2 regions of the Bombilactobacillus folatiphilus genome follow, and region 1 is predicted to be linked to the other one. Evidence: predicted binding sites of a transcription regulator. Region 1 holds the regulator's gene; the other holds the start of a gene.
What was found. Region 1 encodes HrcA, which represses chaperone genes, less so after heat shock. Its sites were predicted from a motif close to TTAGCACTCNNNNNNNNNGAGTGCTAA; they were not measured.
Positions count from the first base shown of each region.

Region 2: the regulator HrcA is predicted to act here: its motif matches at 1,054-1,080, upstream of groES (co-chaperone GroES).

Region 1 is NZ_CP093366.1:979,868-983,305, reverse strand. Features, by position in the region: gene truB (tRNA pseudouridine(55) synthase TruB) at 1-41, shown strand, start outside; gene ribF (riboflavin biosynthesis protein RibF) at 47-991, shown strand; gene hrcA (heat-inducible transcriptional repressor HrcA) at 1,084-2,160, shown strand; gene grpE (nucleotide exchange factor GrpE) at 2,173-2,772, shown strand; gene dnaK (molecular chaperone DnaK) at 2,805-3,438, shown strand, end outside.
Region 2 is NZ_CP093366.1:373,247-376,684, forward strand. Features, by position in the region: gene MOO45_RS01795 (LTA synthase family protein) at 1-886, shown strand, start outside; gene groES (co-chaperone GroES) at 1,118-1,402, shown strand; gene groL (chaperonin GroEL) at 1,455-3,086, shown strand; gene MOO45_RS01810 (TIGR00282 family metallophosphoesterase) at 3,330-3,438, shown strand, end outside.

The DNA of each region.
Region 1 (3,438 bases):
TTTATGTTCCTCAAATTATGCTCTTGAAAAATGATAGGTGAAAATTGTGCAAGTTCAAACTTTAAATTATCCTTTTCGCAATGATTTACAATTACCAGCAAAACAAGTTCTAGCTGCTGGTTTTTTTGATGGATTGCATTTAGGACATCAAAATTTAATTAAAACGGCGGTTCGTTTAGCCAGAATTCAGAAAATTCCCGTGGCAGTGTTGACCTTTGATCGTCATCCGGCACTGGTTTACCAACCGGAATCAGTCGACAGTAATTATCAATATTTGACTCCCTTGAATCGAAAATTAGAATTGTTGGAGCAATTGGGAGTAGACACGGTGTATATTGCTGAGTTTAATCCGATTTTTGCACATTTAGAGCCTAAAGATTTTGTGGAACAATTTTTAATGAAACTGCATTTAAAAGCATTGGTCGCGGGTTTTGATTGGACTTTTGGACCTAAAACGCTTGCTAACATGGACTTATTACGTCAATTAGTTCATCGAAGATTTGAGATTTATGAAATACCTAGCTTGAATTTTGGACAGCGAAAAATTTCTTCCACACATATTCGGGCATCTTTAAAAACTGGTCAAATGGCAGAAGCTAATCTTTTTCTAGGTTACAATTATCAAAACGAAGGTTTAGTTGTGCACGGTTATCAAATGGGACGGCAGCTAGGTTTTCCTACGGCTAATTTGTCTATGAGTAATGAACAATTCATTCCTAGAATTGGAGTTTACGTTTCGCGCGTAAAAGTGGGACAAACTTGGTGGCCTGCGATGACTTCGATCGGGCGCAATATTACATTTAAACGTGGAGATAATCCGTTAACCATCGAAGCCAATTTATTAGACTTTGATCAAGATTTGTATGGAAAAACTTTACAAATTGAATGGCTAGATTATTTGCGTGATGAGGTGAAATTTGCCGATGCTTCGGCATTAATAGCCCAGTTACACCAAGATCAGGAGAATACTGAGCTTTATTTCAGAAAATAATAGCAACTGGCTTGACATAGTGCTAAATGCTTGCTATATTTAACACTGTTAGCACTAATAAGTGTGGAGTGCTAAGAACGAGGTGATTTATTTTGATAACTGATCGGCAGTCAACTATTTTAAAAGCTATTGTTCAACAATATATTGAAACAGGGCAGCCAATTGGATCAAAAACACTAATGGATCGGTTGCCAATTCGTGTAAGCTCTGCAACGATTCGCAATGACATGGCTGCTTTGGAAGATGAAGGTTTGATTGAGAAAATTCATTTATCCTCGGGTCGTGTTCCATCCGCAAGTGGTTATCGCTATTATTTAGATCATCTACTGGAACCAATTAATGTTTCAGAGCAGACTTCAGAAGTGATTCACTCTGATTTTACAAAACAGCAATTTAACGAGATTGATGAAATTGTTGCACAGTCAGCTAAAATTTTATCAACATTAACAAGATATACAGCGATTGCTTTGGGACCTGAGAGTGACAATACAAAGTTAACTGGTTTTCGGATTGTACCGTTGAGTATGAGTCAAGTAATGGCGATCATTGTGACAAGTGATGGCTCTGTCTATAATAAAGTCTACCGCTTGGATAGTAGTACTTCGCTAGACCGTTTAGAGTCGGTTGTGAAGATCATTAATGATCAATTAGTCGGTCATACGTTGAATGAAGTTTCAGAGCTTTTAAAGACTGACTTTCCACAAATGGTTGCGCAATATTTACAAACGCCAGAAGGTTTTTTATCTATTTTTGACGATATTTTGGATAAAGTTGCTGAAGATCGCTTTTTTGTGGATGGCAAGTCGAATTTGTTTAACTATGTTGATGCTCACAACAGTGACAATTTAAAAAATTTGTATTCATTGTTTGATGACAATACGAATTTGGCTAGATTGTTAAGCTTGAAGCAGTTGGAACCTATTGATTCAAACGATGATCAGGGAATTAAGGTTCATTTAGGTGTGGAATTAGCGCCGCAATTATTAAACGATTATAGTTTAATAACTGCTAAGTATAGTGTTGGAATACATGGCGATGGTTTAATCGCTTTGTTAGGTCCAACCAACATGCCTTATTCTCAAGTAATTGGCTTGATTACTTCTCTTCGCTATGAATTGGCGAAACGCTTGAGTGATTACTTTCGAGAATTAAATGGAGATTCTAGTTAGGAGGATTGAGTTATGGCTGATTCAAATATGGATCCAGAAAAGTTTCCATCGGAAACAGATGTAAAAAAAGATGTTGAAGATACTAAAACTCCAAAAAAACAAGCTACAACTCAAACTGAGTCCACAAGAAAAGATGATAATGTTGTAGACAAGTTGTTGGATGCTAATCAAGAATTAGAAAAAAAATTAAAAGCAAGTCAAGATCAAGAATTAAGGGCACAAGCCGAGATACAAAACATTAAAAAACATAATCAGCAAGATCAAGCAGCTTTGGTTAAATACGATGGTCAAAAATTGGCGGAGTCCATTCTACCATCAATTGATAATTTAGAACGAGCTTTGCAGTCGGTAGATGCACAAGATACTAGTAATCAAGGCTTACTGACGGGGGTTGAGATGGTATTAAAGCATCTGAAAAAGGCTTTGGCTGATAATAATATTACGGAAATTATAGCCGAGGGTGCTGAGTTTGATCCCCAGGTTCATCAAGCAGTGCAAACAGTTCCTGCTGATGATTCTCATCCTAAAGACAGCGTTGTTCAAGTTTTACAAACGGGTTATCAGTTAAAAGATCGCGTTTTACGACCAAGTATGGTTGTCGTCGCACAATAAAATTTAAGCGTAGTTAAGGAAGGTTTAGATTTATGTCAAAAATTATTGGAATTGATTTAGGAACAACAAACTCAGCTGTTGCTGTGTTAGAAGGTGGCGATCCGAAAATTATCGCTAATCCTGAAGGCGGTCGGACAACTCCATCAGTAGTTTCATTTAAAGATGGCAAAACGCAGGTAGGCGAAGTAGCCAAGCGTCAAGCTATCACGAATCCTGATACGATTTCTTCAATTAAGCGTCATATTGGTGAAGCAGGTTACAAGGTTACAGTTAATGGTAAGGATTATACACCACAGGAAATTTCAGCGATGATTTTGCAATATATTAAGGGTTTTGCTGAAAAGTATTTGGGCGAAGACGTAACTGAAGCAGTGATTACGGTTCCTGCTTACTTTAATGATTCACAACGTCAAGCTACGAAAGATGCTGGTAAAATTGCTGGTCTAGATGTGAAGCGGATCATTAATGAACCAACGGCTTCCGCTTTAGCTTATGGTTTAGATAAGGGTGATACAGATGAGAAAGTTTTGGTCTACGATTTAGGTGGTGGAACTTTTGATGTTTCTGTATTGGAATTAGGCGATGGCGTTTTTCAAGTATTATCAACTAATGGTGACACACATTTAGGTGGCGACGATTTTGATAATGCAATTATTGATTGGTTAG
Region 2 (3,438 bases), 610 kb from region 1:
CCATAAATTATATTTTCCCAGTGTGTTTCATTATTTAAAAGGCGAAGGTTATACTTCTAAGGCTTATCACCCGTATACGGGAATTATGTATCGGCGCACGCAGGCATATCCAGCGTTAGGAATTAAAACGTTTAAAGATCAAGACAAATTAAAGGGTTTGAAGACAACACAATTTGGTCAATATGCGACGGATGAATCTGCTTATACGAATTTTAACCAACAACAAAAATCTACGAAGCAAATGAGTTTGATGATTACAATGCAAAATCATATGCCGTACGATGCAAAAGTTGGTGTGAAAAGTGCTTATAAATTGCAACATTCGATTAAGGGTGATGTAACCAAAACGCAAAAGTTGCAAACTTATTTCCAAGAAGTGAATGAGTCTGATCAAGCTTTTAAAAAATTAGTGCAGCATTTTCAGGATTCTAAGCAAAAAACACTTATTGTGATGTATGGTGATCATTACCCGGGTGATGGGATTTATGATGATTTGTTAGCTAAGAATACTTTGTATTCGCACACCACACCGTTTGTGATGGCGGCTAATTTTCCATTAAAAACGCACCATTATGATTATTTTTCACCAAATTATATGTCGTGGCATTTGTTGGAGCAATTGAATTATCCGCAAACTCCGTTTTATCAATTATTAGGTCAACTTTATCAACAAGTACCAGTGCTCACGCAATCTTTGCAAATGGATACTTCAGATTTACAGAAATTAAAGCAGCAAGGGCATGATAATCTTAATTATCGAGTTTCGAGTTCCGAGTCTAAACAATGGACGCATTCCAAAGCCTATAAGGATTATCGGTTAGTTGAATATGATATGACTTATGGTAAGAGTTATGCCAAAAAGTACGGCATGTTTGACGTTAAATAAAAATCGCAAAATCTCCTGGCTCAAGAGTCTAGGGGATTTTTTTGTAATAATTTGCCTCCTTGTAATGAAATTTTACCTGTAGCTGGGTTATCGTTTTTTTAACTAATGCAATTTTTTAAAATGAATTGCTTGCATCTATGATAAAACATGTTATTATAGAAATTGTATTAGCACTGTTACTAAATGAGTGCTAAGAGTGCTAAAATCGTTTTTTATTTTGGAGGGATTACTTTGTTAAAGCCATTAGGTGATCGTATTCTGGTACAAGTTGAAGAAGAAAAAGAACAAACAGTTGGTGGGATTGTTTTAGCCAATAATGCTAAAGAAAAGCCCCAAGTTGCTGAAGTTGTTGCTGTCGGCGAAGGTGAAAAGACGCCTGAAGGCAAGATTGTGGCTTTAAGCGTTAAAAAGGGCGACCAAGTTCTTTTTGACAAATACGCCGGTTCAGAAGTTAAGTATGAAGGCCAAAAATATCTTGTTATGCATGAAAAAGATGTCATGGCAATTGTTGAATAATTAAACTATTAATCTTAATTATAATCTAGATAAATAATGAGGTGGCTAAATAATGACTAAGGAAATTAAGTTTTCAGAAGATGCTCGAGCTAAAATGCTTGATGGTGTCAATAAATTAGCAGATACAGTAAAGACAACCATTGGTCCTAAGGGACGTAATGTTGTGTTGGAACAATCTTATGGTTCACCTAACATCACTAATGATGGTGTGACGATTGCCAAAGATATTGAATTAGAAGATCATTTTGAAAATATGGGTGCTAAATTAGTTTCCGAAGTTGCTTCCAAAACTAATGATATTGCTGGTGACGGAACAACAACGGCTACAGTTTTAGCTCAATCCATTATTCAAGAAGGTATGAAGAATGTAACCGCTGGTGCTAATCCGGTTGGTATTCGCAATGGTATTGAAAAAGCTACACAAACTGCTGTTGACGAATTACGGAAAATTTCTCACGAAGTTAGTGGTCGTGACCAAATTGCCCAAGTAGCTGCTGTTTCTTCTGCTAACACTAAAGTCGGTGAATTGATCGCTGATGCCATGGAAAAAGTTGGTCATGATGGTGTTATTACGATCGAAGAATCCAAGGGAATTGAAACAACTTCTGATGTTGTTGAAGGTATGCAATTTGATCGTGGTTACTTGTCACAATATATGGTAACTGACAATGACAAGATGGAAGCTGATTTAGAAAATCCTTATATCTTGATCACGGACAAGAAGATTTCGAATATTCAAGATATTTTACCTTTATTGCAATCCATTGTACAACAAGGAAAATCATTGTTGATTATTGCTGATGACGTTGATGGTGAAGCTTTACCAACTTTAGTGTTGAATAAAGTTCGTGGTACATTCAATGTTGTTGCTGTCAAGGCACCTGGTTTTGGTGATCGTCGTAAAGAACAATTGGAAGATATTGCCATTTTAACTGGTGGGACTGTGATTACGTCTGACTTAGGCTTAGAATTAAAAGACACGACAATTGATCAATTAGGTCAGGCTGGTCGAGTTACAGTAACTAAGGATAATACGACAATTGTACAAGGTTCTGGTGCTAAAGATGCGATTGACGATCGTGTTGATTTCATTAAGAAGCAAATTGATGATACAACATCTGATTTTGATCGTGAAAAATTACAAGAACGCTTGGCTAAATTAGCTGGTGGTGTTGGTGTGATTAAAGTTGGTGCGGCTACCGAAACCGAATTAAAGGAACGTAAATACCGCATTGAAGATGCTTTGAATGCGACGCGCGCTGCCGTTGAAGAAGGCTATGTTGCTGGTGGTGGTACAGCTTTGATGAATGTCATTCCGGCGGTTGCTAAATTAGCTGATAGTGAAACTGGCGACGTTAAAACTGGTATTAACATTGTAAAACGTGCTTTAGAAGCACCGGTTCGGCAAATTGCAGAAAATGCTGGTAAAGAAGGTTCTGTGATTGTTGAGCATATGAAAGATCAAGATGTTGAAATTGGCTATAATGCAGACACTGATAAATGGGTCAACATGATCGAAGTTGGTATTATTGATCCAACCAAAGTTACTCGTTCAGCTTTACAGAACGCTGCTAGTGTTTCCGCTTTGATTTTGACAACCGAAGCAGTTGTTGCTGATAAACCAGAACCTGCTGCTCCAGCGCCAGCTGCTGATCCTAATGCTGGTATGGGCGGTATGATGTAAAAGTTTTACCAATATTTTATTAATAACAAGCAAAATATACCTGAATATATCTGTATAAAAAAGAATACCTGTGGAAAATGTGGACATTTTTCATGGGTATTTTTTTAGTTAAGCACAGTAAATATCTGTGGATAAATATTGGATACATGATTATGTTAGAATGGGTTTTGCTAGGGAAGATGCTGAATTTTAGTGGTATGATAAACACTAATACTGAAGATAAAGAGATAAGGAAAGGGATTTATGAGACTGATTTTTGTTGGGGATGTCATGGGACAATTGGGCATTCAAACATTACAAACATATTTGCCACAAATCAAAGCTAAATGGCGACCGCAAGTAACCATTGTGA